One region of the Streptomyces sp. RLB3-17 genome, then DNA from elsewhere that is predicted to be linked to it. Evidence: riboswitches for the same ligand, from Rfam matches in the RefSeq annotation. Region 1 holds a riboswitch; each other region holds the start of a gene.
The links. A riboswitch is a leader RNA that binds a small molecule or an ion and turns the genes downstream of it on or off. The one in region 1 is predicted to bind cyclic di-AMP.
Positions count from the first base shown of each region.

Region 2: linked by a shared signal. The riboswitch ahead of FNV62_RS22420 (transglycosylase family protein) and the one ahead of FNV62_RS25190 (M23 family metallopeptidase) in region 1 are both predicted to bind cyclic di-AMP.
Region 3: linked by a shared signal. The riboswitch ahead of FNV62_RS29820 (transglycosylase SLT domain-containing protein) and the one ahead of FNV62_RS25190 (M23 family metallopeptidase) in region 1 are both predicted to bind cyclic di-AMP.
Region 4: linked by a shared signal. The riboswitch ahead of FNV62_RS11045 (C40 family peptidase) and the one ahead of FNV62_RS25190 (M23 family metallopeptidase) in region 1 are both predicted to bind cyclic di-AMP.

Region 1 is NZ_CP041610.2:5,557,523-5,560,836, forward strand. It holds gene FNV62_RS25185 (aldo/keto reductase) at 1-913, opposite strand, end outside; gene FNV62_RS25190 (M23 family metallopeptidase) at 972-2,009, opposite strand; cyclic di-AMP (ydaO/yuaA leader) riboswitch at 2,021-2,178, opposite strand; gene FNV62_RS25195 (PP2C family protein-serine/threonine phosphatase) at 2,435-3,314, opposite strand, start outside.
Region 2 is NZ_CP041610.2:4,934,707-4,938,020, reverse strand. It holds gene FNV62_RS22430 (cytochrome P450 family protein) at 1-142, shown strand, start outside; gene FNV62_RS22425 (transglycosylase family protein) at 314-1,312, shown strand; cyclic di-AMP (ydaO/yuaA leader) riboswitch at 1,451-1,659, shown strand; gene FNV62_RS22420 (transglycosylase family protein) at 1,664-2,374, shown strand; gene eno (phosphopyruvate hydratase) at 2,726-3,314, shown strand, end outside.
Region 3 is NZ_CP041610.2:6,573,651-6,576,964, reverse strand. It holds gene FNV62_RS29830 (CocE/NonD family hydrolase) at 1-1,093, shown strand, start outside; gene FNV62_RS55875 (hypothetical protein) at 1,099-1,257, shown strand; cyclic di-AMP (ydaO/yuaA leader) riboswitch at 1,707-1,867, shown strand; gene FNV62_RS29820 (transglycosylase SLT domain-containing protein) at 1,872-2,561, shown strand; partial or broken gene FNV62_RS29815 (HAD family hydrolase) at 2,707-3,314, opposite strand, start outside.
Region 4 is NZ_CP041610.2:2,349,974-2,353,287, forward strand. It holds gene FNV62_RS11035 (ATP-dependent Clp protease proteolytic subunit) at 169-825, shown strand; gene FNV62_RS11040 (hypothetical protein) at 833-1,138, shown strand; cyclic di-AMP (ydaO/yuaA leader) riboswitch at 1,486-1,671, shown strand; gene FNV62_RS11045 (C40 family peptidase) at 1,675-2,148, shown strand; gene FNV62_RS11050 (DUF6328 family protein) at 2,236-2,757, shown strand; gene FNV62_RS11055 (ATP-binding protein) at 3,099-3,314, opposite strand, start outside.

The DNA of each region.
Region 1 (3,314 bases):
CCGCGTCCGTCAGTGTCAGGTCGGCGACCGCCAGCAGGGCCGGCAGCTGCTCGACCGTCCGTGCGGAGGCGATGGGCGCCGCGACCGTCGGCCGGGCGGCGAGCCAGGCGAGGGCGACCGTGGCGACCTCGGCGTCATGGGCCCCGGCGACCTCGTCGAGGGCGGCCAGGACGCGGATGCCGCGCTCGGTGTCGAGGTGCTTGCCCGCGCCCTCGGCACGCGCGGAGTCGACCGTCGTACCCGGGCGGTACTTGCCGGTGAGGAATCCGGACGCGAGCGCGAAGTACGGGACGGCGGCCAGGCCGGTCCGGGAGGCGACCTCCTGGAGCGGGCCCTCGTAGGTGTCGCGCGAGACGAGGTTGTAGTGGGGCTGGAGGGCGACGTAGCGCGCGAGGCCCTCGCGGTCGGAGAACTCCACGGACTCCGCGAGCCGCTCGGCGGAGATGTTGGAGGCGGCGATCTCCCGGACCTTGCCGGCCCGGACCAGTTCGTCGAGCGCGCCGATGATCTCCTCGACCGGCACCGAGGTGTCGTCGAAGTGGGTGTAGTAGAGGTCGATGTAGTCCGTGCCGAGGCGGCGCAGCGAGGCGTCGGCGGCGGCCTTGATGTTCGCCGGGGACAGGCCCTTGTACTCGGGGTGGGTACTGACCTTGGTGGCGAGGACGACGTCGGAGCGGTTGCCCCGCGCGGCGAACCACTTGCCGATGATCGTCTCCGACTCACCGCCCGTGTGGCCGGCGATCCACGCGGAGTAGCCGTCGGCGGTGTCGACGAAGTTGCCGCCCCCGGCCGTGTACGCGTCGAGCACGGCGAAGGACTGCGCCTCGTCGGCGGTCCAGCCGAAGACGTTGCCGCCGAGGGAGAGCGGGAAGACCTCGAGGTCGGAGGAGCCGAGCTTGCGTAGAGAAGTCATGCCTTATTTCAACAGCCGTACCGGATTGCCATATTCCGTATACGGCCCCTGGGAACGATCAGGGGTTCAGGCCCTTGCTCTGCAGCCACGCCATCGGGTCGATCGCGCTGCCGCCGCCCGGGTGAACCTCCAGGTGGAGATGCGGCCCGGTCACGTTGCCGGTCGCGCCCACGCGCCCGATGACGTCACCGGTGGCCACCTTCTGTCCCACGCTGACGCTGATGGAGGACTGGTGGCAGAACCACAGCTCCGTGCCGTCGTCGAGGGTGAGGATGGTGCGGTAGCCGTACGAGCCGGCCCAGCCCGCCTCCGTGATCGTGCCGCTGTGGATGGCCTTGATCAGCGTGCCGGTGGGGGCCGCGAAGTCGAGGCCGGTGTGGTAGCCGGAGGACCACATGGAACCGGCGTCGCCGAAGCGGGAGGTCAGGGTGTACGAGGAGGTCGGCAGCGAGAAGCTCTTGGCGAGCTCGGCGAGGCGCGCGGCCTCGGCCTTCTGCTTGGCGTCCTCGTCCGCCTTCTTCTTCGCGGCGGCGACCTTGGCCTCGGCGTCGTCCTTCTGCTTGGCGGCCAGCGCGACCGCCTTCTTCGCGGCGGCGGACTCGGCGGCGGCCTGGGCCGCCTTGTCGATCTGGTCCTGCTGCGACTCGGCCTGCTGGATGATGCGGGCGCGCAGCGCCTCGCCCGCATCCGTGTTGCCCTGCGCGGCGTCAGCGCTGGTCACACCGGCGCTGGTGAGCGGGGTGGCGGAGCCCTTCGGCGTGCTGGAACCGCCGTCGGATATCAGCGCCTTGGCCGATGCGGTGACCGAGGAGAAGTCGGGCAGCGAGATGGAGACCGGCGGCTTGCCGGGCGCCGCGGTGGCCATGCCGCCCGCGCCGACGGCGGCGATGACGCCGACGCCCAGGACCGTGGAGCTGCGGGCGAGTCCTCCGCCGCGCTGCTTGGAGACGCGGTGCCGGCCGCGGAGGGGACGGATGGAATCCTCGGTGGGGTTCCACTCCTCCCAGGGGCCCTCGTCCTTGCCGTAGGCGTAGCCGAAAGTCTGGGTGTCGTTCGGCGGGAACGAAGTGGGCTGGGCAGGCCGGTTGGACGCCACGTGGGCGTGCTCCTTTCCTTCCTTCTCGCCTACCGGGTTAGCTGACGGGTTCGGAGCAGGAAGGTCTCCTACGCGCGTCAACCCACGGTGTCTCCACCGTGAAAGACGCTCGATTCACCCCAAGTTGGTGGTTCCCCGGTTCCCTTGCGGGATTCGGCGCGTGCGCACGGAGCCGACTCTTGTGACGGCTGGGACGACCGCGCTGCGTTATCGAACGTTAATAGACGCGGGTACCGGATTCCAAGCTGTTCGTACTGATCATTAACCACTTTTGGCCGGGACTTACCGCCCATGACCGACGGAAATCGGGCGAGTTGGCCGCGCCTCCCTACCTGGCGGTTATTTGACGGTGTGTCAGTTGTTATGCGGAGGGGCATCGACCGATCACCCCTCGTGACATCGATCAAGAACGCGCCCTTCCGTGGCTACGGCCGCCGTACGGCGAGCAGTGCCATGTCGTCCGTCAGGGCGCCGCCCGTGTGCCGTCGGACCTCCTCGACGAGCGTGGCCAGCAGGGCGTCGGGTCCGGGGAAGGTCCGTCCGGCCAGGCGCGCGGCCGGATCGTAGAAGCGCCCCTGCGCGTCGCGGGCCTCGGACAGGCCGTCCGTGTGGAAGAGGAGCGTGGCCCCGTGCGGGAACTCCGTCTCCTCGGCACGGTCCGGCCAGCTGCCCAACTCGCCCATGCCGAGCGGCAGTGCGGGGTTCGCGGCGACGAGCGTGACCAGCGTTCCGTCCGCGTGCAGCAGCAACGGCGGCGGGTGGCCGCGGTTGACGATCCTGACGAGGCCGCCCTCGTGCGTGATCTCCGCGAGGACGGCGGTGGTGAACCCCTCGAAGGCGTCGAGGCCCTCGCGCCGGGTGCCCTCGCGGGCCAGCGCCCGCTCCAGCCGCTGCGCGACCGCCTCCGGCGTGGCCTCCTGCTCGGCCGCCTCCCGGAACGCCCCGATGACCACCGCGACGGCGGCCACCGCGTCCATGCCCTTCCCGCGTACGTCGCCCACCACCAGCCGTACGCCGTGCGGGGAGTCCTGCACCGCGTACAGGTCGCCGCCGATGAACGCGCCCGCCTGCGCGGCCTCGTAGCGCGCCGCGACGTCGAGGCCGCCGATCCGCTGGTCGGGTTCCGGCAGGACGGCACGCTGGGCCGCCTCGGCGATCTGGTGGGCCGAGGCGAGTCGTTCGTCGGTGCGGCGGACGAGGATGTTGATGAGCACGGCCAGCACGCCGACGGTCGCCACGGTGGCGACCTCCGTGAGCGCGTCCACCTTGAAGACGATGCCGAGCCGGATGTGGATCGTGAGCACC
Region 2 (3,314 bases), 620 kb from region 1:
GCTCGCCACCCTCCTCACCCGTCTCCCCGACCTTCAACTCGCGGGAGATTCGGCCGATTTGCGCTGGCGCGGCGGGCTCATTATGCGTGGATTGCGCACGCTTCCAGTGGAGTTCACGCCTCCGGTACCGGCCGCGCGATAGCGGGCGACCATACACCTGCGGGCGTTCAAACCTGACACGCACTCAACTCTGTGATCTTCACGTGATCTACGCTGCATCGACTTGTGACAAGTGATCGGGTGCGGATACGTTCACTCGTCAACGCGACTCACACGTCGCGTAGTCACCTGCTGTCACGTGAAAGGCTTCCGCATGCTCTCCGGGAACGGCCGCCATCGTCGCCCCCGTCAGGCCCCGGCCCTCATCGTCGCGGCAGGAGTGACCGGATCCGCCATCGCGATCCCGTTGCTCGGTGCCACCAGCGCGAGCGCGGCCGACGGCACCACGTGGGACCGGGTCGCCGAGTGCGAGAGCGCCGGCCAGTGGAGTGCCGACAGCGGCAACGGGTATTACGGCGGGCTCCAGATCAGCCAGGCGGACTGGGAGAAGTACGGCGGCCTCACCTACGCGTCGAGCGCCGACGAGGCCAGCCGCTCGCAGCAGATAGCCATCGCCGAGAAGCTCCTCGACGACCAGGGCCTCACCCCCTGGCCGACCTGCGGACCGCTCTCCGGGCTGAGCAAGAACTCGGGCGACATCCTGGTCGACACGGGCGTGGCGAACGACTCGTCCAGTACATCGGATTCAACCGGTTCGTCCGGTTCGTCTGCGAATTCGACTCCGCCCACCTCTTCCGGCTCGAAGTCCGATTCGTCTTCGTCCGGCTCGTCTTCGTCCGGTTCGTCGTCGAAGGCGACCGGGAACGCCGCCGGGAACACGACGAAGGCCGACACCGGCGGCGACGCCCAGGGGGTGGGCGGCTCCGGCACGGAAACGACGAAGAGCGGCAACTCGGGCAACTCCGGCCAGGGCGGCGACTCTTCCGGTACGTCCGAGAACGCGACGACCGGTGCGGGGCGCCACCGCGGCGGTACCGCGGCCGAGAACACCACCGACAGCGCCGTGGACGGCCGTGGCGACGACTCCTCCGGGCGGCACGCCTCGCGCGGCGCGGGCGTCTCCCGCGATGTCGTCGACGGCTCCTACGTCGTGCGCGCCGGAGACAATCTCTGGACCATCGCGGACGCCCTTGACCTCCAAGGCGGATGGGCCGAGCTGTACGACGCGAACAAGAAGACGGTCGGCGTCGACCCGAACCTCATCCTTCCCGGTCAGAGCCTTGCAGTTGGTACTGAATCGGGCGAAAAGTAGGGGCAGTTCGCGTCATGGTTCGCCGTGTAATGTCCGGTTTGGCGCGAGTGAGAGATGGATCTCAAAGGCCCTGATCGTCTTTGGAATTCAGCCGATCGACTGCTTACGGTCGTCACCGCTCGCCACAGCGGGCCCCGACGGTCGTCAACGCCGAATCCTGCCAACGGCCGTACGGGAACAGTCGACGCGTCAGCGCCGTAGGCAGGAGCGGGGGAACCAAGGTAGGCGCCGCGCCCGGTAGTTGACCGGGAGCGGCTTGGGGTGAAGCCGAGCGCTCAGCGCGCACGGCCGGGCACTCACCCGCCCGAACCCGACAGCTCACCTCGCAGGCGTCGGTGAGGGGATCTCTCCATGCTGTTTTCCAGCAAGGGCAAGCACCGCCGTCCGTCCAAGGCCACTCGTGTCGCCACGCTCGCCGGTGTCACCGGTGTCGCCATCGCCGCTCCGCTGATGGCGGCCGGCAACGCCTCCGCCGCCACCACTTCCGAGTGGGACGCCGTCGCCCAGTGCGAGTCCGGCGGGAACTGGTCCATCAACACCGGCAACGGCTACTACGGCGGTCTGCAGTTCTCGGCCTCCACCTGGGCCGCGTACGGCGGCACCGCGTACGCCGCGACCGCCAACCAGGCCTCCAAGTCCCAGCAGATCACCGTCGGCGAGAAGGTCCTCGCCGCGCAGGGCAAGGGCGCCTGGCCGACCTGTGGCACGGGCCTGTCGAGCGCCGCGTACACCGGCGGTGCGAGCGCCCCGTCGACCTCGTCCTCCTCGAACGGCTCCTCGTCGAACAGCTCGCCGAGCACCAGCGCCACCACCCGCTCGACGGACACCGCGGCCTCCCGTTCGGCGTCCCGCCCGGCCGCCGAGAAGACCGTCTCCACCCCGACCGGCAAGAAGGTCAAGAAGGGCGACGGCGAGTACAAGGTCGTCAAGGGCGACAGCCTCAGCTCGATCGCCGAGAAGAAGAAGGTCAAGGGCGGCTGGCAGCAGCTGTTCAAGCTGAACAAGGACATCGTCGACGACGCCGACGTCATCTACCCGGGTCAGCGGCTGCACCTCAGCTGATGATCGGCAGCTTCACCCCAGCTGAATGACAGGTCTCTCATAAAAGGGGTCTCCACACTGGAGGCCCCGGTGAGGGTCACCCCCGTCCCCACGGGCTCCCCGCTCCGGTGCGTGTTCCCCCGTACGCACCGGAGCGGGGTTTTTCGTATCCGGCAGTTCGTGCCGAGCGTTTCGTACCGAGCGCTTCGTACCCAGATTTCCGTACCCGTTTTTGTTCCGTTCTGGAACAATGTGTACGTTCAGTTCTGCCCAAGGGGTGGGCGACCGGCTGGCCGATCCCCCCGGGGCGGTTAGGCTCATGTCGCGAAGCCATCACAGGCTCCGCGTACCCGCGTCACATCCCAGAAGGAGATGCTCGTGCCGTCCATCGACGTCGTCGTAGCCCGGGAAATCCTGGACTCCCGAGGCAACCCCACGGTCGAGGTCGAGGTCGGCCTCGACGACGGCAGCACCGGTCGTGCCGCCGTTCCGTCCGGCGCCTCCACGGGCGCCTTCGAGGCCATCGAGCTGCGTGACGGTGACCCCAACCGTTACGGCGGCAAGGGTGTCGAGAAGGCCGTCCTCGCCGTCATCGAGCAGATCGGCCCGGAGCTCGTCGGTTACGACGCCACCGAGCAGCGCCTGATCGACCAGGCGATGTTCGACCTGGACGCCACCGACAACAAGGGCTCGCTCGGCGCCAACGCCATCCTCGGCGTCTCGCTCGCTGTCGCGCACGCCGCCTCCGAGGCGTCCGACCTCCCCCTCTTCCGCTACCTGGGCGGCCCGAACGCGCACCTGCTGCCCGTTCCGATGATGAACATCCTGAACGGCGGCTCGCACGCCGACTCCAACGTGGACATCCAGGAGTTCATGATCGCCCCGATCGGCGCGGAGTCCTTCTCCGAGGCCCTGCGCTGGGGTGCCGAGGTCTACCACACCCTCAAGAAGGTGCTGAAGA
Region 3 (3,314 bases), 1.0 Mb from region 1:
CTCCTACGTCATGGCCGCGCACCCCCCGGCGACGACGTACCCGTCCCTCCCCGGCCACTGGGTGGGCGACACCGCCTGGCCCTCCCCCTCCGTGACCCCGATCGCGTACGCGCTGCGGGGCGCACCGGTGCTGGTGCGCTCCCCTCAGCACACGGGCGTGGACGCGGGCCGTTTCCGCCCCGTCGGGAACGACGCGGACCTGCCGCCGAACCAGCGGGAGGAGGACGCGAGATCGGTCTGCTTCGAGTTCGAGGTCCCGGGGGAGACCTGGATCCTGGGGCGCCCCAGGGTCCGCCTCCGTCTGACGTCCCACTCCCCCTGGGGCCAGGTGATCGCCAGGGTGTGCGACGTCGCCGCCGACGGTTCCTCGACGCTGGTGACCCGGGGTGCCCTGAACCTGTCAGCGCGCTACGGCCCCGACCAGGCGGTCTCCTGGAAACCGGGCTCTACGGAGGACGTGGTTTTCGACCTGACCGCCACCGGCTACGCGTTCCCGTCCGGCCACCGCATCCGGCTCTCCCTGTCCTCCGCCTACTGGCCGTGGATCTGGCCCCAGCCGGGCTCGGCGGCGGGGCTCGTCCTGGACCCGGCGGGCAGTTCCCTCGAACTTCCGGTGCGAGCAAGGGAGTCGGACCCGAGGATCACCTTCGAGGAGCCGGAGCAGTCCGAACCCCTGGGAGTGACGTCCGCGGCCACCCTTGACGAGCCCCGCCCCGAACGCCTGGTCGCCCGTGACGTGGCGAGGGGCGAGTGGCGTCTGGAGGTCGACCCTCGCCAGGACGGCACCCGTGTCCACCCTGACGGCCTGGAATGCACGGAGGACGCCCGGGACACGTACACCATCGACGAGTCGGACCCGCTCTCCGCCCGTACCCGCTCGACGAGGTCGATCCGTCTGCACCGCCCGGAGCTGCCCTGGGACGCCCGGGTCGAGACACGCTCCGAACTCAGCTGCGACGCGCGGGAGTTCATCACCTCGAACGAGCTGATCTGCAAGGACGGCAACGAGGTGGTCTTCCATCGGACGTGGGAGAGAAGAATCCCCCGGACGCCGCCGGACTGGGGACCCGGCGGCGGCATGGGCAACCCCTGAGGAGCATGGCGCGGACCGATGAGTTCCTGATGGCCCTGGACGAGGGGATGCTCGCGCACTTCCACGAGATGACCGCCGAGACGACCGACGAGATGGTCACGCGTTTCGGGATTCCCCGGGCCGAGGCGGTGGCGAGGATCAACAGGGCTTACGCGGGGCGGTAGTTCGGGGCCCACCCGGACCTGATGTGCCACGAACTCCCCGAATACTGGGCCCACGGCCTCTACTTCAAGCCCCACGCCGGCCGGCTCCCCGACGACGACCCCGACACGGACCTGCCCGTGTGGGAGGTACGCCCGGCTCCGCCTACGGGCTCAACGGCCTGGACACTCGAAGCCGTATGTCCGATTTGCCGCCAGTGCCGCTTTATTTCTGCTTGGTCGAGTGAATTGGGTCACTCCCATGCGAAGTGGGCCCTTTATCCCCTCTTGACGACTCCCCCTTTGCATAAGGCAAGTTGAGCGTCACGTTCCGGATTAATCGGGCATTTTCTCCCCCTTATTGCACAGGTGAAAGCGATCTACACCGGGAAATGAGGGCTTGTTCCGGACATGTGCTCTCGCATACGTTCACGTCGATCCGGACGGACCGCCCAATCCTGCCGCCGACCGGAATATCCCAGCCACCCACACACACGCACGGCAGGAGCGGGGGACCCAGGTAAGCCGCCGATCCGGACACCGGAACGGCTAGGGGTGAAGTCGCACACACCGTGCGGCCGGGCAGCTCCCGCCCGAACCCGACAGCTCACCTCGCAGGCGCCGGAGAGGAATTCGCCATGTCCGCACGAGGCAAGCACCGCAGCTTCAAGATCCACGGCATGCTCACTCGGGGCATCCTCGCCGCGGGAATGGGCGGAGTCGCACTCGCCCTTCCGCTCGCGGCGGCGACCTGCGCACAGGCCGCCACCGCCACCACCACCGATGTCCAGCTCATCACGTACAAGGTGACCGCGGGCGACACCCTGGCCAAGATCGCGCGGAAGTACCCCAAGAGCGGCGGCGCGGCGAAGCTGTACGCCGCCAACCGCGCGGTCATAGGCCCCGACCCGACGACGCTCCGTCCGGGCCTCACCCTGACCGTGGGCACCAAAACCGTCCAAATCCCCGCCAAGGCGAAGACGGCGCCCACCACCTCGAAGACGTACGCGAACAACCTCGACGGATGGATCAAGCACTCGCTGGACATCATGGCCCGCGCCAAGATCCCCGGCAGCTACAACGGCATCCACCGCAACGTCATGCGCGAGTCCTCCGGAAACCCCATGGCCATCAACAACTGGGACTCCAACGCCAAGGCCGGCATCCCCTCCAAGGGCCTGCTCCAGGTCATCGACCCGACGTTCAAGGCCTACCACGTGCCGGGCACGTCGATGAACATCTACGACCCGGTCGCGAACATCACGGCGGCCTGCAACTACGCGGCGGCGAAGTACGGCTCGATCGACAACGTCAACGGCCCCTACTGACAGGACTGTGGGGCTGGCTGAGCCGGTAGGGCTCGTACGACTGCCGGGGCTGATGCGGCTGATACGGCTGATGAGGTCGGAGCGACTCGGAGAGCTGCCGGGACCCACCGGGCTCTCCGGACTCCCGGAACCGATCCGACCGGCACGGGAACAGCCGCTCCAGCACCACCGCGATCCCGTCGTCCTCGTTCGACAGCGTCACCTCGTCGGCCACCGCCTTCAGCTCCGGATGGGCGTTGGCCATGGCGACCCCCCGGGCGGCCCAGTCGAACATGGGGATGTCGTTGGGCATGTCGCCGAAGGCGATGGTGCCGGCGGGAGTGAGACCGAGGTGGGCGGCGGCGAGCGCCAGACCGGTCGCCTTGGTCACGCCGCATGGCTGGAGTTCGACGGTCCCCGGCCCCGACATGGTGACGGTGGCCAGCGAGCCCACCACACCCCGGGCGGCCGAGGCCAACTCGTCGTCGGACAGCGACGGGTGACGGAGCAACACCTTGCTGATCGGCTCCGTCCACAGGTCGTCGCGGTGATGCACCCGTACCGCCGGAAGCGTCGGATGCGGCATCACGTACCCCGGCTCGATGAGCGTCAGCCCGTCCACGCCGTCCTGGTCCACCGCGGCGTAGAGCAGCCCGACCTCCGCCTCGATCTTGCCGAGCGCGGTCTCCGCGAGTTCCCTGTCCAGGGTCACCGACCACAGCAGGCGGTCCGCCGCCGCGTCGTACAGCTGCGCCCCCTGCCCGCACACCGCCA
Region 4 (3,314 bases), 3.2 Mb from region 1:
ACAGAGCGGACGATCTCGTTCAGCTCCACCGAAATCGTTCCGTTCCCACGATCAGGCGACCCTCTCCACCGGCGGCGCACGGGGATTTTCGCTGTCAGCCGAGCACCCTTCCGCCGCTCTGTACGTCCTGTACATTTTTTACAGAACCCTTCACAGGAGGCGCGTGCCATGAATGAACCGTCCGCCCGTCATGTCCTGCCCGAGTTCACCGAGCGGACGAGCACGGGGCACCGGACCCTGGATCCGTACTCGAAGCTGCTCGACGAGCGGATCGTGTTCCTCGGGACGCCGATCGACGACACCTCGGCGAACGACGTGATGGCGCAGTTCATGCACCTCGAATACCTGGCGCCGGACCAGGACATCGCGCTGTACATCAACTCCCCCGGCGGCTCGTTCAGTGCGATGACGGCGATCTACGACACGATGCAGTTCGTCAGCTGCGACGTGGAGACCACCTGCCTGGGGCAGGCCGCGTCGGCCGCCGCCGTGCTGCTGGCCGGCGGCGCGCCGGGCAAGCGGTTCGCGCTGCCGGGGGCCCGGGTGCTGATCCACCAGCCGTCACTTCCCGAGCCGGTACAGGGACAGGCGAGCGATCTGGCCCTCCAGGCCGAGGAGTTGATGCGCACTCGGAGGCTGCTGGAGGACATGCTCGTACGGCACACGGGGCAGAGTCCTGAACAGGTCGCCGCCGACATCGAGCGGGACAAGATCCTGGACGCTCAGGCCGCGTTGGCGTACGGACTGGTGGACGGGATCATCCCCAGCCGCAAGACCTCGCGCACCGCGCCCGGTGCGAGGAACGCCACACCCGACGCGAGGTGATCCGCCGATGGTGCCCGAACTGCCCCCGCTGCCCGCACTGACACGAGCCGAGGCCGAGCTGATCGACCGTTACCTCGACGTGGTCGACCTGTTGGGCCGTATCAACCCGGCCAGGCCCGGAGACACCTACCGTGGTCTGCGTGCCGCCCAGGCGCTGGTCGCCAAGGCCACCGAGCTGCGGGACGCCCTCGCGCTGATGCACCAGCGCGGCGAGAGCGAGGTGCACGCGCCGACGTTGGCGCAGGCCCTGCGCGTCCTCGACGGTGAGCGGCGGGCGGCCCGCGTCACCCTGCCCCCCGACGCCGACAATTGACACATCCGCACCCCGGGTCGCCGTGCGCGCCGAGTCGGCGGGGCGTCCGGCCCGGGGTTCAAACGGACCAGATGGCGTACCCCCTGATGGAGTAGTCGCAGGCCCCTTCGGGGAACCGAAAAAGTTGCACAACGCGCGTAGCCCAGAGGCGGAATGAGACGCTCCGGTGCTGGTGGGCGCGTCGTCGGCGTCCCCAACATCGCCCGAACAGAGGGTGGTCCACCCGAACGGGTGAGTGGTGAGTAACCCCACAAATCGCCGGTTCCGCTCGGATTTTCCGACCGCTATGCGTGAAGATCCCTTCCGACGACAAGCCCCCGCCACAGCGGCGGGGCGGTCCGGGCGGACGCCGAGTCCTGCCGCTGCCCGGATGACCGGTCGACAGAAGTGCATCGGCAGGAGTGGAGGACCCAGCAAGACGGGTCGCCGGAGAGATCCGGGCGGTCCTTGGGGTGAAGCCGCGCAAGCGGCCGGGCTACTTCGCCAGCCCGAATCCGACAGGTCATCCTTCACAGGCGGCTGACGAAGGGTTGCGCATGACTGCGCTCAATCGTGTCCCGTCGCTGTGGACCCGGGCCGGTACGGCCTCGGCGCTCACCCTCGCCGCCGTGGGCGGCAGCCTCGTGGTTCCAGGCGTCGCATCCGACGCCGAAGCGGCCACGTTGGCGACGAAGGCACTTCAGGTCGCGGCTTCCAAGAAGGGCTCCCCGTACCAGTACGGCGCCGCCGGGCCACGCCGCTTCGACTGCTCCGGGCTCACGCTCTACTCGTACAAGAAGGCGGGCAAGACGCTGCCTCGTACGGCCGCGGCGCAGTACAACAAGACGCACCACATCTCCGCGTCCCACCGCAAGGCCGGAGACCTGGTGTTCTTCCACTCGGGCCGGAACGTGTACCACGTCGGCATCTACGCCGGGAAGGGAAAGATCTGGCACTCCCCGAAGACAGGGGAGGTCGTGAAGTTGCAGAAGATCTGGACGAAGAGCGTCTGGTACGGCCGGGTCAGCTGACCTGCCCGAGGGGGTGCCGCCGGACGGCACCCCCTCGGGGTTCCACCCCCGGGCGTGAAAAGCGGACGAACCGGTTAATCGTTCAGCATGGCTGAGCGACCTTCCTCCGAGGAGCGGAACGAGACGCCCCTCGAGCGCGCCGATCGCAACTTCGGCGAACTGCTCCAGGAGCTGCGCGTCACGCAGACCGGTGTGCAGATCCTCTTCGCGTTCCTGCTGACGCTGGCGTTCACCCCGCGCTTCCCGTCCCTCGACACGGTGCAGCGCGCCACGTACGTCACCACCCTCCTGCTGGCCGTGCTGGCCGCCGCGCTCTTCACGGCGCCGGCCGCGCTGCACAGGTCGCTCTTCCGGCAGGGCGCGAAGCCGACCATCGTGCGGGTCTCCTCCGTCCTTGCCACGGTCGGGATGGGCGTGCTCATGCTGGCGCTGACGGGATCGGTGCTGCTCGTCGTGGACGTGGCGCTGGGACGCGCCGCCGGGATCGCCTCGGGCGCGGGCACCCTGCTCGTCTGTGTGGCGCTGTGGGGCCTCCTGCCCGGCCTGGTGCACCGTGCCGTCGTCAGCGGAGCGACGGCTCCGAAAGAAGCACCGGACCGAGAACCGTGAGCACGCTCACCGTCCGACTCCCCGCGGGCACGAACCGCGGCAGCCGGCTGAGGAAGGAGATCGGCGCCTTCGGGTCGACCACGTGGGTGACGGACCCCTGCCGCGGCGAGCGGTTCGTCCCGGCTGACGCCGGCCGACCGGCCGGACGGCGCGGTCGTGCCGGAGAGGGTGGGCTGGACGGCGGCGGCTCCGGTGGGGGCGCGGTCACTGTGACCGGGAGATCCGCGCCGTACGATCTCCGTCGTCCGTCGGACCGGGGGCCGGTCGGCGCCGACGGCCGAGGCCTTCCGGGCCCCGCCGCGAGGCGCCGGACGGGGCGGACACGACAACTGAGCCACTCCTCAAGGCTCTTGTGGGCCGCCGGCCGTCACCGGCTGGGCCGGCACCGTCCAGGGCAGCTCGATGGCGACCGTTTTGCCGCCCTCGCGGGTGGGCCGGACGACGAGTCTGCCGCCGCATTCGGCGGTCAGCCAGCGGATGATCACCATGCCGCGCCCGTTGTCCTGCTGGACGGCGGCGGGCAGACGTTTGGGAAAGCGCGGATGGCTGTCGGTGAC